3 regions of the Hydrogenophaga sp. LT287 genome follow, and region 1 is predicted to be linked to each of the others. Evidence: predicted binding sites of a transcription regulator. Region 1 holds the regulator's gene; each other region holds the start of a gene.
The links. Region 1 encodes FNR, which switches genes on or off when oxygen is low (the NO sensors DNR and NnrR bind a similar motif). Its sites were predicted from a motif close to TTGATNNNNATCAA; they were not measured.
Positions count from the first base shown of each region.

Region 1 (6,473 bases):
GTATTCAGGCTGCATGCTGCCGCGCAGACGCACCACGTCGGCGGCGGTGTAGCCGCGCTTGACGCCCTTCCAGCGGGGGTTGGTGGCCCAGTCTTTTTCGAGGGCTTCGATCTGTTGCTGGCGGGTCAGTGTTTGGGACATGAAACTACTCCGTGAGGTTGAGAAAACAGGTTCGGCCACTTGGCTTGCAAGGACAGTGCCGATGAACAGACTTTAAGTCTTATAGAAGAGTTTGAAAAGCTCTTATGTCTTATACAAGACAAATATTTTATCGTTTAAATTCAATGCACTTCCTATGATATTTCTCAATATGGGAATTTGTTTCCCGTAATGAGAAATATTCTTGCATTGCAGCATTTTTATTTTCCACATTATGAAGATCGATGCCCTCATCGTGGGAAACGGATGTGGGGTGGTCCCTGCATGCCTGGGTCCGAACCATGCCAACGCACAACTTCGGTGCTTTGGATGAATCAGGCATGATCCGCAGCCATGCAAATCCAATCCATTCGAAAAGGTGCGCCATGAACCGATGGTGGGCGTACGCCAGCCTGGGCCTGAGCATGGCATTGGTGGGAAGTTATGTGGCGCTATCCAAGCCACTGGTGTTGGTGTTTCCCGTGTTTTTGCTGGCCTGGATGCGCTTTGGCATTGGTGGTCTGGCCATGTGGCGGTGGATGCGCAAGCCCGCCGACGAGGCCCCCATATCAAGCCACACACGCCGCCTGTTGTTTCTGGAGTCGTTCCTGGGCAACTTCCTGTTCTCGATCTGCATGCTGTTTGGGGTAAGCATGACCACCGCTGTGGCCGCGGGCGTGGTCATGTCGTCCATACCCGCCGTGGTGGCTGTGCTCAGCTGGTTGTTTCTACGCGAGCGCATCGGCTGGCGCAGTGCGGCTGGCATTGCTTGTGCGGCCATCGGCATCGGGCTGTTTTCCTTGCAGAAAGCAGACCCGGCCATGCCGGTGCTGGCTGATACGAGTGGCCCCTTCGGCATCAGCCGCAGCTTGCTAGGCAATCTGCTGGTGTTTGCAGCGGTGGTTTGTGAGGCCGCCTACGTGGTCATTGGCAAGCGCTTGACCGATGGTCTGAGCCCCAAGCGCATTTCGGCCATCATCAACCTCTGGGGCTTTGCCCTTGTCACGCCGTTTGGGCTGTGGGCTGCATGGCAGTTTGACTTTGGTGCGGTCCAGGCACCCGTTTGGGGCCTGCTGGTTTTTTACGGTTTGGCCGCCAGTATGTGGACCGTGTGGCTTTGGATGACCGGCCTGAAGACGGTGCCAGCGTCACAAGCCGGCGTGTTCACGGTGATGCTGCCCGTGAGCGCTGCCGCCATTGGCGTGCTGTTCATGGGCGAACGGCTCACAGGCTTGCAAGTGGTGGCGTTTGGCATTGCGCTGCTGGGCCTGGTGCTGGCCACCCTGCCCGGCCGGCGTGCCCGTGCCGGCTGAGGCCCCATTCAGCGACAAAGATCAGGCACACCAGAGCCCGGTGGGGTTGGTGATGCCCATCCACAGGGCCCAGCCCGACGTGGCCGCCAGTGCCAGACCGGCAAGGCGAATGCCCCACGCACCTGAGCGGCCACCGCGCAACCGCAACAGCAGCCAAGGACCTGCGGTAAGCGATATGGATGTGCCGATGGAGAACAGCGCCATGATGGCAGCGCCCTCTGCTGCATTGGCCGACAGGGACGCCACCAGCAAGGCCGAATACAGCAAGCCACAAGGCATGAGTGCCCAAGCGACACCCAACACCACAGGTGCGCGCTGTCCCAGGGAGGCCATCACAGGACGGGCCTTTCGCCAAATCGATTGACCGAGGTTTTCAATCCAGGCGGGCTGGCGGGCCTGCCAGATCAGCACGGCACCGAGCAAAAGAGCGGCCACATGGAACATGGTCCACACAGGGCGCAGCACCGCGGTGTTGGTGCCCAACCAGGCCAGGCCTTGCACCGAGCCGGCGGCAAAGGCGCCGAAGAGTGCGTAGCCCAGCATGCGGCTGAACTGGAAGGTCCACAGCGCGCGGGTGCTGCGCTCACCCGCCGCACGGCTGATGCCCGCGCAAGCCGCGCCGCACATGGCCACGCAGTGGGGCCCGCCCGCGAGGCCCATGAACAGGGCCGTGATCGCCATTGAAGTCTGCATAAGTCACTGTAGCGCAGGCCGGGCACGGGCAACGCCTGCGCCCGCGGTATCCCGCTGAACGCTCAGATGATTTTCGAAAAACGCGCCCGGTCCAGGTCAACCTGCAGGTTCTTGTCAAACACCATAGCGATGGCACGCACGAGAAACCAACCTGTAGTCGTGACCTCGACGCCCGTGTCATCCATGGTGACCAACCCGCTCTCTACAAAGCCGGACAACACTTCCAGCTCACGCGCGAAGTAGGACTTGAAATCGATCAGGTGGCCGAGCTCGATGGATTCGTATTGCAACTGGCCTTGGCACATGAGCGACATGATGACGGAGCGTCGCAACAGGTCATCCCGCGTCAACGCCAGGCCGCGCACGATGGGCAGACGCCCCTGGTCCAACGCGTCGTAGTACTCGTCGAGCGTTTTGGCGTTCTGGCTGTAGGTGGCGCCAATGCGTCCGATGGCCGAAACGCCCAGAGCGATCAAATCGCAATCGGGCTGGGTGCTGTAGCCCTGAAAGTTGCGGTGCAGACGACCTTGGCGCTTGGCCACGGCCAGTGCATCGGTGGGCAAAGCAAAGTGGTCCATGCCCACATACACATACCCCGCGTCCATGAACGCGTCCAGCGAGGCCGACAGCATGGCCAGCTTGTCGCCGCCGCTGGGCAGTTCGGCAGAGATGATGCGGCGCTGTGGCTTGAACCGCGAAGGCAGATGGGCGTAGGCATACAGCGCAATGCGGTCCGGACGCAACTCGTTGACCTGGGCCAAGGTGCGCGCAAAAGATTCCGGGGTTTGCAGGGGCAAACCGTAGATGAGGTCCACATTGACCGACTCAAACCCGATCTTGCGGGCGGTTTCCACCAGGGCAAAAACCTGTTCAGCGGGTTGCACCCGGTGCACCGCTTTTTGCACCGCCGGATCGAAATCCTGCACACCAAAGCTCAAGCGGTTGAAGCCCAGTCTGGCCAACGTCTGCAACCGCTGGTCGGTCACCGTGCGAGGGTCCACTTCAATCGAATACTCACCACCCGGCACCAGCGTGAAATTGCGCCGGATCATCGACATCAGGTCTTCCAGCTCGGCATCGGACAGAAAAGTGGGGGTACCGCCGCCCAGGTGCAGCTGCGACACGCTGTGACCTTGCCCGAAGTGCTGCACCTGCAGCTCCACCTCACGAGACAGATAGCGCAGGTATTCGGCTGCACGTTCGTGGTGCTTCGTGATCACCTTGTTGCAGGCGCAGTAGTAGCAGACCGACTCACAAAACGGAATGTGCACATACAGCGACAGCGGCAGCGCCATGGAACCCACTCGGCGCTGCTCCAGCGCTTGTATATAGTCTTGCTCCGCGAAAGCTTCGACGAATCGGTCTGCCGTCGGGTACGAGGTGTAACGAGGCCCAGGAATGTCGAATCGCTTGAGCAACTCGTTGGAAATAGCATGACTCACAAACAGTTCTCCAGTTCTGAGGGCTGAATGTGCCGCATGAGCGCGCCAGCGCCTTTGATCTTGATCAAGGCCTCGGTCGGACCGGGGGTTGTCCCCAGGATTGCCCCCAGACTCCAGACCGGCCTTTTCTCGACAGTGCTCGGGCCGATGCGTTAAGCTAACCCCGCAATCCTGGAAAAATTATGGACATTCAAAGCATCAAAGTCGCCTGCTCAAGCTGCAACCTGCGGGAGTTGTGCCTGCCCATGGGTCTGAACAGCGAAGAGATAGACAAGCTCGACGCGGTGATTTCCACACGCCGCCGCATCAAGCGCGGCTCCGCGCTCTTCAACACGGGCGACAAGTTCACGTCGCTATTTGCCGTTCGTTCTGGTTTTTTTAAAACCTGCGTTACTACCGCAGACGGCCGTGACCAGGTGACCGGCTTTCAGATGACGGGAGAAATCATTGGCCTGGACGGCATCGTCAGCGACCACCACTCGTGCGACGCGATTGCACTGGAGGACGCCGAGGTGTGCGTGATGCCTTTTGACCAGGTGGAAGAGCTCTCACGCGAATTCACCACCCTGCAACACCACGTCCACAAGATCATGAGCCGCGAGATCGTGCGCGACCACTCGGTGATGCTGCTGCTGGGCAGCATGCGCGCCGAAGAACGGCTGGCGGCTTTCTTGCTCAATCTGGTCCAGCGGCTTCATGCCCGCGGGTTCTCACAGTCCGAGCTGATTTTGCGCATGACCCGCGAAGAGATCGGCAGCTACCTGGGTATGAAGCTCGAAACGGTGAGCCGCACTTTCTCCAAGTTCGTTGACGACGGCATTATCGAAGTGAAACAGCGCTATGTTCACATCAAGAGCACCGAAGGGCTCAAGCAGATCGTGAATCCGCAAACTTGCCGCTGAATCCACCGCGACACACAACGAAAACCTGGGCGAATGCCCAACAAAAAAACCCCGGACAGGCGCATACGCCTCTCCGGGGTTTTTGTTGGCGCTGAAGGCGCTAGCCGTTTCAGCCGCAGCGACCGTTCTTGGCGCAGTCGGTTGGTCGCTCGTCTGCGGGTATCGGGCAACGGTTCACCTCAAATGGCGACATGGCGAGCAAAGTTGTCAAGGCGCTGGAAACCATGGTTGCACCCCAGAACACAAAGAACGCGAGGGTGTAAACCGCTTCCCGCGACAGGGCCAGAGGAGAGCCAAACCAATGCAGATCGCTGGGATCGACAAAAGCAAACACCACCATTTCCAGCACCGCGGCCACCAAAAAAGCAGGCCATGCTATCCACATCAAACGCTGTGTCCACATCGGTGCGGCTCCTCTTCCATATCTGGTTTTGTTAAAGCGACAAGCACCCGGGTACAGCTGCACCGGTAGCCAGGCTGGCCATTATTTTTCAGAGGGCACCAAAGGTGAAGCCGCATGGTTTCGACCCTGATTGGCTGGCTGCACAGCCATCAGCGCATCGATCCTTGCTTGCCCCTCCAGTGCCAGTGCCGCCCTGCGCTCTCGCTCGTAGACCTCCTTGTCAAGCACCGGATCCTGGTCCATCGACGAAATGACCACCATGGTGCTGGTCGCTATCACCCCACACAACAGAAGAGCCGGCACGAACACCACATGTGGAATTCTCCACCAGGGGGTATTTTCATGGCTTGGGGGCTGGGTCAAGGGCGCGTTGCTCATGTTGTAGCTCCGAAATGGGAATGTCAAATGGCGCTGAATGTCGTCAGCGCGGGACCAGGAAGGCAGCTTTCTCGGAAACCTCGACTGGCTCGTCACCAACCGAGCGGATGCTGAACTGGATGGGGTGCGAGCCCGGGTTTGCAGCATCCGGCGGTATCTGAACCCGAATCACGGCCGAGCGGACCTCAGTGGGCAACACCTCGACTTTGTTTTCCGAAGCAATGGTGACACCCGACAGGCCGGACACCGTGATGACGTAGCGCTGTGTGGATTCGGTGGCGTTCATGATTTGCAGCCGGAAGACGTTTTCAATGCGTCCTTGCTCCACCATGCGGGCCAATGCGCCCCGGTCGCGGATCACGTCCACCTTGAGCGGCTTGCGCATGAACAAGCTGACCATCACAGCCAGGGTGATGGCCAGCAGGATACCGGTGTACACCAGCACCCTGGGTCTGAACGCTCGCTTGATCATTTGAGCCGTGGTCCAGCCCTGAGCAACCCCATTCTCGGTGGAGTACTTGATCAAGCCGCGCGGATAACCCACCTTGTCCATGACCTCGTCACACACGTCAATACAGGCACCGCAGCCGATGCATTCGTATTGCAGACCCTTGCGAATGTCGATACCGGTGGGGCAGACCTGGACGCAGAGCGTGCAGTCAACGCAAGAACCCAACCCCAGCGCCAAGGGATCGGCCTTTTTCGATCGCGGACCGCGGGGCTCACCACGCTTTTCGTCGTAGGTGACGATCATGGTGTCTTTGTCAAACATCGCGCTCTGGAAACGCGCGTAGGGGCACATGTACTTGCAGACCTGCTCGCGCATGAACCCTGCGTTGCCGTAGGTGGCAAAGCCGTAGAAAAATACCCAGAAGGTTTGCCAAGGGCCCAAAGACGCGGCCAGCGACAAGGCAGCCAGATCGCGGATGGGCGTGAAATAGCCTACGAAGGTGAAGCCTGTCCAGAGCGCAAAAGCAATCCACAAGGCGTGCTTAAGCCACTTTTTGCCCAGCTTTTGCGCGGAAAAATCAGCCTGATCCAAGCGCATACGGGCCGAGCGATCGCCCTCGACCTTTTTTTCGATCCAGAGAAAAATTTCGGTGTAGACCGTTTGTGGACACGCATAACCACACCAGAGGCGACCCGCCACGGCCGTGAACAAGAACAGGGCCAGTGCAGAAATGACCAACAGCCCGGTCAGGTA
Region 1 is NZ_JBVPZC010000018.1:52,703-59,175, reverse strand. Features, by position in the region: gene aceA (isocitrate lyase) at 1-141, opposite strand, end outside; gene AC0GNR_RS13625 (DMT family transporter) at 525-1,451, shown strand; gene AC0GNR_RS13620 (sulfite exporter TauE/SafE family protein) at 1,473-2,132, opposite strand; gene hemN (oxygen-independent coproporphyrinogen III oxidase) at 2,207-3,586, opposite strand; gene fnr (fumarate/nitrate reduction transcriptional regulator Fnr) at 3,769-4,488, shown strand; gene AC0GNR_RS13605 (hypothetical protein) at 4,598-4,891, opposite strand; gene AC0GNR_RS13600 (hypothetical protein) at 4,973-5,269, opposite strand; gene ccoG (cytochrome c oxidase accessory protein CcoG) at 5,313-6,473, opposite strand, start outside.

Region 2 (6,473 bases), on a different contig from region 1:
TGCACAAAGCGGTCGATCGCGTCCACAAACACGCCCACGCCCTGCTGGGCCGATTCGGTGGTGACGTCACCTTGCAGCCACAGGCTGCGCTGCACCTGCCAGAGCGACTGCACCGACGCGAACTCGCGCCTGACGCCCGCTTCCCAGGGCACAAACAGCGGGCGGCTCGGGTCGCCGCTGCGCAGCAAGGCCAGGCTTTCATCGAACTGGGTCACCAGGGCCACCACGTCGGCCGGTGGCGCCTGGGCCTGCACCGCGCTGGTGATGCGCCAGGTTTGCATGCGCATGCGCCCAGCCTCGTTGACCGCGGCCGCGCCGCCTTCGAGCTGCCAGGTGACCCACAGCGTGAGCCCGATGGAGGTCAGCGCCACGATGAGAAAACCGGCGCCGAGGCGAACCAGTTTGGTGGACAGGGAGGCGCTAGATGGCATGTTCATAGGTTAGCGGCTTTCCTGGCGTCCGGATACACGTGCCGGGCTCACGGCACCGGCCCGAACCACCGTCACAGCAACGCCAGACGCGGCAACCCGGGCACCACGCGCATGGGCTGGCCCAGCCGCGCGCCCTGGGGCTGCGCCATGGGCGCCACCAGGTCGGCCAGCGTCACACCGTCCAGCACCTGCAGGTAGCTCGCCATGGCCTGCTGCAGCGCCCCTTTGAGCCGGCAATAGCCGTCGAGACGGCAGCTGTTGTGCTCGGCGTCGAAGCATTCCACCTGCGTGAAGTCGGTTTCGGTCTGGCGCACCACGTCGCCCAGCACAATGTCCTTGGCGGGTTTGAGCAAACGAAGGCCACCGCCGCGCCCGCGCGTGGTTTCCAGCAGGCCCATGCCCGAGAGCGTCATCACGATCTTGGTGAGGTGGCTGCGCGAGATGCCGTGGGCCTCGGCAATTTCGCTGATGGTGGCGGGCTGCTCGCGCTGCGCGCAGGCGGCACAGTACATGAGCACCCGCAGGCTGTAGTCGGTCCAGTTCGTCAAACGCACGCCGCATCCTCCCAATGACCGATGGTCTTTTGCCGTTTCTTAACATGCATGTTTGATGGATTTTATGCGCTAATATATTCACACCAAATGAACCTTTAAGGAACACAGACCATGAGCCACGCCGCCACCCTGGACCACCCCACCGACGACCGCGCCCAGCAAGCCATCGGGCAGATCGCCGTCAACCTGCCCGGCTCCACCGCCGTGTTTCGCCGCCTGAAGCTCGACTTCTGCTGCGGTGGCCAGGTGGCGCTGCAAGCGGCCTGCGAAGCCAAGGGCCTGCCACTGGACGCGGTGCTGGCCGAACTCGCGCAGCTCGACCGCCCGGCGGCACAAGCGGCGCCGCAGGCGCCCGGCGCGATGATCGACCACATCCTGGCGCGTTACCACGCGGTGCACCGCGAGCAACTGCCCGAACTGATCCGCATGGCGCGCCGGGTGGAAGCTGTGCACCGCGACAGTCCCGACGTGCCGGTGGGCCTGGCCGCGCACCTGGAGGCCATGGAGGCCGAGTTGCTGGAGCACATGGAAAAGGAAGAAACCGTGCTGTTTCCCATGCTCAAGGCCGGCGGCACGCCCATGGTGCGGCACCCCATTGCCGTGATGCGCGACGAGCACACCAGCCACGGCGAACAGCTGGAACGCCTGATGGCCCTGAGCCGCGACGCCACACCCCCTGCAGGAGCCTGCAACACCTGGCGCGCACTCTACGCCGGCATCGCCCAGCTGTCGGACGACCTGATCAACCACATCCACCTGGAAAACAACCTGCTGTTTCCGCAGTTTGAACCCCAGGCGACCGCCTGCTGCCCCTGAGAACAAGCCGCTTGCGCCAGATCAAGCCATGAGCACCTTGACGTGGGTCAAGGTTTCAAGGCGGTGCCGCTGGTAACTTTACGCCCGCTCCATCAGCGGATGGCGGCACGATCGAAAACGGATCCACTCGACAAGCCATGGCCCTTGACACCAAGACACCCGGATCCGCCGCCATGGACCTCGTCTGCCCCGCCGGCAGCCTGCCCGCGCTCAAGGCCGCGGTGGACAACGGCGCGAACTGCGTCTACCTCGGCCTGCGCGACGCGACCAACGCGCGCAACTTCGCCGGCCTGAACTTCGACGACGCGGCCATCGCCAGCGGCGTGACCTACGCCCACGCGCGCGGCAGCCAGGTGTTCATGGCGCTCAACACCTACCCCCAGGCGGCACACCCGGAACGCTGGCGCGAGGCGATGGACAAGGCTGTGCATCTGGGCGTGGACGCGGTGATCCTGGCCGACCCCGGCCTCATGCAATACGCCACGCAGCGCCACCCCAAGCTGCGGCTGCACCTGTCGGTGCAGGGCTCGGCCACCAACCCCGAGGCGATCAACCTCTACCACCGGCAGTTCGGTATTTCGCGTGCGGTGCTGCCACGCGTGCTCTCGCTCGATCAGGTGCGCCAGGTGGTGGGGAAGACGCCGGTGGAGATCGAGGTGTTCGGCTTCGGCAGCCTGTGCGTCATGGTGGAAGGTCGTTGCGCGCTGTCGTCCTACGTCACCGGCGAATCGCCCAACACGCACGGCGTGTGTTCGCCCGCCAAGGCGGTGCGCTGGCAGGAAACCCCGCAGGGCCTGGAGTCGCGGCTCAACGGGGTGCTGATCGACCGCTACGCCGCCGGCGAGAGCGCCAGCTACCCGACGCTGTGCAAGGGCCGCTTCGACGTGGAAGACGAGCACAGCGACTACGCCATCGAAGAACCCACCAGCCTCAACACCTTGTCGCTGCTGCCGCAGCTGCTGCAGATGGGCGTGCGTGCCATCAAGATCGAAGGACGCCAGCGCAGCCCGGCCTATGTGGCGCAGGTGACGAAGGTGTGGCGCGAAGCGATCGACGACTGCCTGGCCCAGCCCCAGCACTACACGCCCAGAAGCGCATGGATGGTCTCGCTGGACCAGGTGGCCGAAGGCCAGCAGCACACGCTGGGCGCCTACCACCGCAAATGGAAGTGAGCTTGGGATGCCCCCCTGCGCCGCTGCGCGGCTTCCCCCAAGGGGGACGCACCCCTGTAGCCCGGCGAAGCCGGTTCCACGGGTGCCCTGGATGGGGCACGCGCCCCGGCGACTGGGTCTTGGCTCCCTCGCCCCTCTGGGGTGAAGGGCAAACGCGCCACAAGACACGCGCAACAGCGACAAACAAGACACCTCCATGAAACTCTCTCTCGGACCTTTGCAGTACTACTGGCCCCGCCAGACCGTGTTCGACTTCTACGAGGCCATGGCAGCGACCGCGGTGGACATCGTCTACCTCGGCGAGGTCACCTGCTCGCGCCGCCACGAGCTGCGCCTGTCTGACTGGCTGGACGTGGCCGAGTTGATGCGCGCGGCGGGCAAGACCGCCGTGCTGTCCACCCAGGTGCTGCTGGAGTCGGGCTCCGACGTCAGCGCCATGCAAAAGGTGGTGGCGAACACCGGCTTCCTGGTCGAGGCCAATGACATGGGCGCGGTGGGCGCGCTGTCCGGGCAACGACCGTTCGTCGCGGGGCCCCACCTCAACATCTACAACGGGCCCACCCTGGAATGGGTGGCTTCCATGGGCGCTTTGCGCTGGGTCGCACCGCTGGAGATGCCGCGCAAAGACCTGACCCTGTTGCAGCAGGCTCGTCCGGCGGGCCTGCAGACCGAGGTGTTCGTGCATGGCCGCCTGCCGCTCGCGTTTTCGGCCCGCTGCTTCACCGCGCGACACCGCGACCTGCCCAAGGACGACTGCCGCTTCAGCTGCCTTGACCACCCCGACGGCCTGATGCTCAAGACCCGTGAGCAAGCAGCGTTCCTGGTGCTCAACGGCATCCAGACCCAGTCGGCCCGCGTGCACAGCCTGATCGACGCCTGGGGCGACCTGACGGCGCTCGGCGTGGATGTGGCGCGCATCAGCCCGCAGTCGCAGCACACCGCTGACGTGATCGGGCTGTACGACGCGGTGCGCCGCGCTGCGCTCGATGGGCGATCGGCCCGCACCGCCCTGCTGCCCCTGTTGCCCGACCGCGACCGCGACTGCAATGGCTACTGGCACGGCCAGCCCGGACAGGAGCGCATCGAACCCGCGGCGCTCGCCACCGCCTGAAGCCATGGTTGTCGGCGAACGCTTCAACAGCATCAGCCACCTGGTAGGGGCGGTGCTGGCCGTGGCCGCTGCGGTGGTGCTCATCACCAGTGCGGCGCTCAAGGGCGACCCCTGGCGCATCGTGGGATTCAGCGTCTACGGCGCCACGCTGGTGGCGCTGTATGTGGCGTCCACGCTGTACCACGCGCTGGGCGGTCGCGCCAAGGCCGTGTTTCAGAAGCTGGACCACAGCAGCATCTACCTGCTGATCGCGGGCAGCTACACACCCTTTGCGCTGGTCTCGCTGCAAGGCCCCTGGGGCTGGTCGCTGCTGGGCGTGGTCTGGGGGCTGGCCGTGCTGGGCATCGCGCAAGAGATCTGGCTGGCGCGCGGCGCGCGGGTGGTGTCGCTGGTGATCTACCTGCTCATGGGCTGGCTGGTGCTGGTGGCGGTGGTGCCGCTGTGGCACGCCCTGGGCCCGGCCGGTTTTGCCTGGCTGGCCACCGGCGGCGCCCTCTACACCCTGGGCATCGGCTTCTACGCCGCCGGCCACAAGCTGCGCCACGGCCACGGCATCTGGCACCTGTTCGTGCTGGCCGGCAGCACCTGCCACTTCTTCACCCTGTTGCTGTACGTGGCCTGAACGCCACAACCCCCATGAACCACACCGCTACCCCCATCCCGCGCCACACCGTCCCCCCGCCGGTAGCCGCCGTGCTCTCGCGCCTGCCACCTTACCCTGGCTCGCTGCTGCTGGTCACCGGGCTGAACCTGGTGCTGGCGCGCCAGTTGCCGACCGACGTCGTCGAACGCCTGCAGGGTCGGCGCATCCGCATCCAGGTGCGCGACGCTGGCCTGCGCTTCGACTTTTGCTGGCAGGACGGCCAGTTCCGCGCCTGCGTGCCACAACCGGCGCCCGACCTGACGCTCAGCGCCAATGCCCACGACTTCCTGCGCCTGGCCCAGCGCCTGGACGACCCCGACACGCTGTTCTTCAACCGCCGCCTGTCGATGGAGGGCGACACCGAGCTGGGCCTGGTGGTGAAGAACGCGCTCGATGCGCTGGAGCTGCCGGTGTTCGATGCCGCGCAATGGGCACCGGCTGCGGTGCTGTCCCGCCTGCGGCAGTTGCGCCCATCGTGGGCACCGGGACCCCGCCATGGCCCGCGCTGAACCCAGGCTGCCCATCGTCTACGCCTGCTCGGGCTGCTCCAGCGCCGCGCAACTGGCCAACCACGTGGCGGTGCGACTGGACCGCACGGGCGCGGCCGAGATGTCCTGCATCGCGGGCGTGGGGGGCGACGTGCCGCACCTGCTCAAGACCGCGCAGTCGGGGCGACCCATCGTGGTGCTCGACGGCTGCCCGCTGGAATGCGCACGCCACTGCCTGCAGCGCCACGGCATCACACCCACGCAGCACCACCAGCTGCACCTCTATGGCGTGCGCAAGCGTCTGCACGAAGACTTTGATCCCGATCAGGCCGAGGCGGTGCTGTTTCGCGTGCGCTGCGGCCTGCAAACCTTGACGGCGCCTGCGCCCACCGCGCATGAACCCGACTCCGCCTGAGCCGCGCCGCCTGCTGGTGGCGATCACCGGCGCCAGCGGCGCCGTCTACGGCCTGCGCCTGCTGCAGACCCTGCAACAGGTGCAGCACACCGAGGTCCATCTGGTCGTCTCCGACGCCGGCTGGCAGACTCTGCGGCACGAACTGCACGCCGGCCCGCACACGCTGCGCCCGCTGGTGCACACGCTGCACGACGCGGCCCACCTCGGCGCCGGCCCGGCCAGCGGCTCGTTCCGCTGCAGCGGCATGGTGGTCGCGCCCTGCTCCATGCGCACGCTCGCGGCCATCGCGCACGGCCTGTCGGACAACCTGGTCACGCGCGCGGCCGACGTGATGCTCAAGGAGCGCCGCCGACTGGTGCTGATGACGCGCGAGACCCCGCTGCACCTGGGCCACCTGCGCAACATGACCGCGGTGACCGAGATGGGCGCCATCGTCTGTCCGCCCATGCCCGCCTTCTACCTGCGCCCCCAGAGCCTCGACGACATCGTGGACGCCAGCGTGGCGCGCGTGCTGGATTTGCTGGACGTGCCGCACGCGCTGAGCGAACGCTGGCAGGGCATGGACAAGGTGCCCGCGTGACTTACAGGGACCTGCGCGACTTCATGGCCCAGCTGGAGCAGACCGGCGAGCTGCGGCGCATCGGCGAACCGGTCTCGCCGCACCTGGAGATGACCGCGCTGTGCGACCGCGTGCTGCGCGCGGGCGGCCCGGCCCTGCTGTTCGAGCGGCCCACCGGCCACCGCATGCCGGTGCTGGGCAACCTGTTCGGCACCACCGGTCGCGTGGCGCGCGCCATGGGCGTGGACAGCCTGGCCGATCTGCGGCAGTTCGGCGAGGTGCTG
Region 2 is NZ_JBVPZC010000007.1:22,555-29,027, forward strand. Features, by position in the region: gene AC0GNR_RS07775 (type IV pili methyl-accepting chemotaxis transducer N-terminal domain-containing protein) at 1-437, opposite strand, end outside; gene AC0GNR_RS07780 (RrF2 family transcriptional regulator) at 503-985, opposite strand; gene ytfE (iron-sulfur cluster repair protein YtfE) at 1,097-1,801, shown strand; gene ubiU (ubiquinone anaerobic biosynthesis protein UbiU) at 1,939-2,973, shown strand; gene ubiV (ubiquinone anaerobic biosynthesis protein UbiV) at 3,170-4,084, shown strand; gene trhA (PAQR family membrane homeostasis protein TrhA) at 4,089-4,706, shown strand; gene ubiT (ubiquinone anaerobic biosynthesis accessory factor UbiT) at 4,721-5,236, shown strand; gene AC0GNR_RS07810 (putative zinc-binding protein) at 5,223-5,630, shown strand; gene AC0GNR_RS07815 (UbiX family flavin prenyltransferase) at 5,611-6,210, shown strand; gene ubiD (4-hydroxy-3-polyprenylbenzoate decarboxylase) at 6,207-6,473, shown strand, end outside.
Region 2: a site for FNR is predicted at 1,839-1,852, ahead of ubiU (ubiquinone anaerobic biosynthesis protein UbiU). Genes of this name have one in related genera too.

Region 3 (6,473 bases), on a different contig from region 1:
GCGCCTCATCACCGGCAAAGTGCTGCAAGACCGGCACAGCCCCGACGGCGTGCGCGATGACACCGAGCAAAGCCTGATCGACACCGAAACGCTGATCCAGCGCTGGCACGGCGTGGACCGCCTGGGCTACGCCATCACGCCGCGTTTTGCGCCCACCAGCACGCCCGAGCAGTTGCGCGGCGCGGGCGAGCTGGCCGCCCGCTACCCCAGCGTCTGGGTGCAGTCGCATGTGGCCGAAAACCGCGACGAGGTGCAGTGGGTGGCCGAGCTTTTTCCGCACGCGCGCAGCTACCTGAGCGTGTACGCCGACTTCGGCCTGCTGCGCGAGCGCGCCATTTACGCCCACTGCATCCACCTGGACACGGCCGACCGTGCGCTCATGCAGCAAACCGGCGCCGCAGCCGCCATCAGCCCCACGAGCAATCTCTTTCTGGGCAGCGGATTTTTTGACTACGCCGCCGCCGACGCCGCGGGCATGCGCTACGGCCTGGCCAGCGACGTGGGCGGGGGCACCAGTTTTTCACCGTTTCACACCATGCTGGCGGCCTACTACGTGGGCCGTGAGGGACACACCAAGACCGGCCTGAGCCTGACCCCCGGCCAGCTCTGGTGGCAGCACACGGCAGGCGCCGCGCAGGCGCTGGGCTTGGGCGGCGTGGTGGGCAACTTGCAGCCGGGTTGCGAAGCCGACTTTGTGGTGCTCAACCCGCAGGCCACGCCGCTGCTGGCACGCAAGACCGCCCAGGCCAACAGCCTGGAAGAATTGCTGTTTGCGCTCATCGTGCTGGGCGATGACCGGGTTGTTGTCCGCACAGTGACGGGCTGACGCGTTCAGCGGTGCAGGGCTGCGTCCGTACAATCGGCAGCTATTCCACGGAGCACACCAGCATGAGTATCAAGAGCGACAAATGGATCCGCCGCATGGCCGAGCAGCACGGCATGATCGAGCCCTTCGAGCCGGGCCAGATCCGACAAAACGCCGCTGGCGAAAAAATCGTGAGCTACGGCACCAGCAGCTACGGTTATGACATCCGTTGTGCGCCCGAATTCAAGGTGTTCACCAACATCCACAGCACCGTGGTGGACCCGAAGAACTTTGATGAAAACAGCTTTGTCGACATCAACAAAGACGTGTGCGTCATTCCGCCCAACAGTTTTGCGCTGGCGCGCACCATGGAGTATTTCCGCATTCCGCGCAATGTGCTGACCATTTGCCTGGGCAAAAGCACCTACGCGCGCTGCGGCATCATCGTCAATGTGACCCCGTTCGAGCCCGAGTGGGAAGGTTATGTGACGCTGGAGTTCAGCAACACCACGCCGCTGCCAGCCAAGATCTACGCGGGTGAAGGCTGCGCCCAGGTGCTGTTCTTTGAGAGCGACAAGGACGACGTCTGTGAAGTCAGCTACAAAGACCGTGGCGGCAAATACCAGGGCCAGGTGGGCGTGACGCTGCCCAAGACCTGAGTGCCCGGGCTGGCATGGGCTGTTTGACATGCATCAAAGCGGCGGGGCAGCGCTCCGGCTAGCATCGCGCTTCCTGTTTGCGGGCACCCCCGGTGGTGTCGCTGCGTGTTCCTCGCTGGCTTTGGCTGGCGTTTGTGTGTACCGCACGCCTTCCGTGTGTGCTTCCCGGGACCTACCTCCCCATCTGCTCCATGTCTCACGTTTCCCCTTCGTTCCAGCATCCTGAACCCATTCCCTTGGGGCAGCCCCTGCCGCACCGCAAGGTGATCCGCGGCTGGCTGGCGCCCATCGTCGAGCGCCGCACCGCGCTGGCGGTGTTTTTGCTGGCCTTGGATCTGGTCATTTACGCGGCTCTCATGGCTGGCACCGTGTGGCTGGACGCCTGGTGGGCCAAGCTGCTGTGCGGCATGGCGGCGGGTTTCATGATCGGGCGGCTGTTTGTCATCGGGCACGACGCCTGCCACCAGAGTTACACCCCGCACCGCCGCCTGAACCGCGTGTTAGGCCGCATCGCCTTCACCGTGTCGCTCACGCCTTACAGCCTGTGGGAAGTGGGGCACAACGTGGTGCACCACGGGTACACCAACCTCAAGGGCGTGGACTTTGTGTGGGCACCGCTCACCAAAGAAGAGTTTGAAGCGCTGTCCCCTACCCGCCGTGCGCTGGAGCGGCTCTACCGCAGCGGCCTGGGCCCGGCGTTTTATTACCTGATTGAAATGTGGTGGCTGCGCATGTTCTTCCCGCGCAAAACCTACATGGGCACCCAGCGCAAAGAATTCATGTGGGACGGCGTGTACGTGGTTGCCAGCGCGTTGGTGTGGATCGGCGCACTGGTGGCCGCAGCGTTTGCCACCGGGCAGTCGGTGTGGGCTACCCTGGGCTATGGCTTTGTGGTGCCGTTTATGTTCTGGAACGCCATGATCGGCTTTGTGGTGTACGTGCACCACACGCACACCGCCGTGCAGTGGCACGACGAAAAAGCCGCCTGGGCCAAGGCCGCTCCGTTTGTCTCCACCACGGTGCACATGACCTTCCCCATGCGCATTGGCGCGCTGATGCACCACATCATGGAGCACACCGCGCACCACGTGGACATGAGCATTCCGCTCTACAAGCTCGAAGGCGCACAACAGGTGCTGGAAGAGGCCTTGCCAGGCCGCATCATCGTGCAGAAATTTTCGTGGGCCTGGTACTTTGACACCGCCCGCAAATGCAAGCTGTACGACTTCACCCGCCGCTGCTGGACCGACTTCCAGGGTCGCCCCACCAGCGACTTCAAGCCCGCCATGGTGTGAGGGGCGCGAGCGTCAAGCAACGCCTCTCGAATTCATAAAAAAAGCGCTGCATGGCAGCGCTTTTTTGTGTCGGTTGTGTGCTGCACTGGGCGCAGAGTCAGGGTTTTTTCAGCTCAAAGCTGATGCGCCGCACCTGAGCGTTAGCACCCGGAAAGTCCTGAAACACGGCCCGCACCAGGTAAGGCACCACCTCCACCAGATCGCCGTCACGGCCGTCGTGCACGGCGGTGGCCTCGAACACCGTGCGGGCCACGCCGGTGGGCGCTTGGGCTGCCGTGATGCGCACTTGCAGCCGACTTTCCTGCACCGTGCGGGTCACCTCGCGGTCGCCCACGTAGCGCACGCCCATGGGGTCGGGCACCCAGTGGCCACCCAACAGCCGCCCTTGTGCATCGCGCCAGGGCGGCACGTACACCCACTGGTCGCTGTACACCGCTTCCAGCCGCTTGCGCTCGCGTTCGCTCAGCGTGGCCTGCAGCTGCACCACAAACGGCCCTGTCTCTCCCGCAGGCGCAGGCTGCAAACCCAGGCGCTCCAGCTCGGTGGCCACCAGCGCCTGGTAAGCCGCCATTTCAAGTTCCCTTTCAGGCTCGGCCGGCGCGAAGCTGAAGCGCTGGCCGGCTGCGTCGGCTGGCCACTGGTTGAAACGGGTCACCTTGGCTGTGAGCGTGCTGGCGCAGCCGGCCAGCAGCAACAGCGACGCCAAAGCAACACCTGCGGCACAACGCCACGCTGCGCGCCGAGATGGCGCTGCCGGCGTAAACCGGTGGGGTTGCAAGTGGCGGGCTGTTTGCATAATGGGTGTGGCGGTGCCGTTGCGTTGAGTTGCGTTTGAAAAGCGGGGCCGTGCTGTTCGGTTGCCAAGGCATTGTGCGACCATTCGCGCAACCGCCGAGTTCCCCACACCCCACCGCAGATCCCGGAGAAACCATGCACGTTCTAACGCTTGCCTGCCCGCAGCCATTGGCCCATTCGACGGCGTTGCAGCCATGAAGTGGGGCAACAACCGCCAGTCCGACCAGGTGGAAGACCGGCGCTCGCAGCCGGGTGCTGGCCTGCCCACGGGTGGCCGTCGCCGCACCGGTGGCAAAGGCATTGGCCTGGGCACCATCGCCATTGCGCTGGTGGCGGGGTGGGTGTTCGGTATCAACCCGATGACCATTTTGGGTGTGCTGGGCGGCGGTGGCGACCTCATGGCCCCGGCCCAGACACAGAGCGCACCAGCGGCGACCCAGAAACCCACCGACGACATGGGCCAGTTTGTGGCCGCTGTACTCGGCGGCACCGAAGACGTGTGGGGTGAGGTGTTTCGCCAGGGCGGCAGCGAATACCGCAAACCCCGCCTGGTGTTGTTTCGCGGCGCCACGCCCACCGCCTGCGGCACGGGTCAGTCCGCCATGGGGCCGTTTTATTGCCCGGGCGACGAAAAGGTCTACATCGACCTCAGCTTTTACGACACGCTCAAACGCGAGCTTGGCGCCCCTGGCGACTTTGCGCAGGCCTATGTGATTGCCCACGAGGTGGGCCACCACGTGCAAAACCTGCTGGGCATCACCGACAAGATGGACCAGATGCGCGGCCGTGTCAGCCAGCGCGAATACAACGCCCTGAGCGTGCGGCTGGAACTGCAGGCCGACTGTTTTGCCGGCATCTGGGCGCACCACAACCACAAGACCCAGGCCATTCTGGAGCCCGGCGATGTGGAAGAAGCGCTCAACGCCGCTGCGGCCATTGGTGACGACGCCCTGCAGCGCAAGAGCCAGGGGCAGATCGTGCCCGACAGCTTCACCCATGGCACCAGTGCGCAGCGCCAGCGCTGGTTCCACATCGGGTTGGAACAAGGCCAGGTGCCCTTGTGCGACACCTTCAACGCCCGCAATTTGTAAGGCCGTCTATGGCCCCAGAGCGAAGCCAGACGCGGGCTGATTGGGTGATTTCGGGTCAAAGTGAGACAATAGCGGGCTAACCGATACAGAAATGACCCAATCTTTTTCCGAACTCTCCCTTTCTCCTTCGCTGGAGCGTGCCGTGGCCGAAATGGGCTACGAGAACATGACGCCGATCCAGGCGCAGGCCATTCCGGTGGTGTTGCAAGGCCGTGACGTGATGGGCGCCGCCCAGACCGGCACCGGCAAGACCGCCGCCTTCACGCTGCCGCTTCTGCAGCGCATGATGAAGCACGAAAACGCCTCCACCTCGCCCGCCCGGCACCCGGTGCGCGCTTTGGTGCTTTTGCCCACGCGCGAGCTGGCCGACCAGGTGGCCGAGCAAGTGAAGCTGTATGCCAAGTACACCAACCTGCGCAGCGCGGTGGTGTTTGGCGGCATGGACATGAAGCCCCAGACCGCCGAGCTGAAAAAAGGCGTCGAAGTGCTGGTGGCCACGCCCGGGCGCTTGCTCGACCACATTGAAGCCAAAAACTGCGTGCTGAACCAGGTGGAATATGTGGTGCTCGACGAAGCCGACCGCATGCTCGACATAGGCTTTTTGCCCGACCTGCAGCGCATCTTGAGCTACCTGCCCAAGCAGCGCACTACGCTGCTGTTTTCGGCCACTTTTTCGCCCGAAATCAAGCGCCTGGCGGGCAGCTATCTGCAAGACCCGGTGACCATTGAAGTGGCGCGCTCCAACGCCACGGCTTCCACGGTGGAGCAGCATTTCTACCGCGTGGACGACGACGACAAGCGCCACGTGCTGAAGAAAATTTTGAGCGAGCGCGGTCTCAAGCAGGCCTTTGTGTTCGTCAACAGCAAGCTGGGTTGTGCCCGGCTGGCGCGTTCGCTGGAGCGTGAAGGCCTGAACACCACCGCCCTGCACGGCGACAAAAGCCAGGACGAACGCCTGAAAGCGCTGGAAGCTTTCAAGAGCGGTGCGGTGGATTTGCTGGTGTGTACCGATGTGGCCGCGCGCGGTCTGGACATCAAGGACGTGCCGGCGGTGTTCAACTTCGACATTCCCTTCAACGCCGAAGACTACGTGCACCGCATTGGCCGCACCGGCCGCGCGGGTGCCTCGGGCCTGGCGGTGTCGTTTGTCAGCGCACGCGACACGCGTCTGATGGGCGATCTGGAAAAGTTGCTGGGCAAAAAACTGGAACTCGAAGCGCTGGAGCTGGAAGCCGACAAGCGCCCAGCTGGCCATTTCAACGACGGCCAGCGCGCCTGGAAGCAGCCGGAAGCCACCGAAGACCGTGAAATTCGCGCAGCCCGTGAAAGCCGCGCACCGCGTGAAGGCCGTGGCGGGGGCCGGGCTGAGTTTGACCCGCGCTCGGCCTCGGCTGGTCGCGCCCCGCGTGCGCCGCGCGCACCGGCCGATCCCTTGTTTGACAAGCCTTACGAGCCCAGTGTGGGTGCCGACGTGAAGCCGTCGTGGGAAGCCTCACAGCCGGCTGCGGCACGCAGCCTGTCGCCCAACATCAAGTCCCGCAAGAAAGTGGCGGCTTTGTTCAAGCGTGCACCAGCACCGGTGCAGGCCCCCGAGGCCGCAGCGCCCGCACAGGCCCCGAGCCCGGTGGCCAGCACGACCGAGGAAATCTGAGCCTTTCAGGCTCGCCCACGGTGTCGCTTCAGTCCTTGCCTGGTTTGCGTGCTTGCGCGCACCGCACCGAGAGCAGCTCAAAGCTGCCCGGTGCACTGCCAACACGCGCCGCCGTTAAGCAACCACCCCATACGCAACCGGTGTCCAGCGGCAACACGCCTTCGCGCTGTACCGCGC
Region 3 is NZ_JBVPZC010000013.1:39,767-46,239, reverse strand. Features, by position in the region: gene guaD (guanine deaminase) at 1-826, shown strand, start outside; gene dcd (dCTP deaminase) at 889-1,464, shown strand; gene AC0GNR_RS11520 (fatty acid desaturase) at 1,656-2,759, shown strand; gene AC0GNR_RS11515 (DUF4136 domain-containing protein) at 2,857-3,465, opposite strand; gene ypfJ (KPN_02809 family neutral zinc metallopeptidase) at 3,749-4,645, shown strand; gene AC0GNR_RS11505 (DEAD/DEAH box helicase) at 4,737-6,296, shown strand; gene AC0GNR_RS11500 (symmetrical bis(5'-nucleosyl)-tetraphosphatase) at 6,325-6,473, opposite strand, start outside.
Region 3: a site for FNR is predicted at 1,488-1,501, ahead of AC0GNR_RS11520 (fatty acid desaturase). Genes of this name have one in related genera too.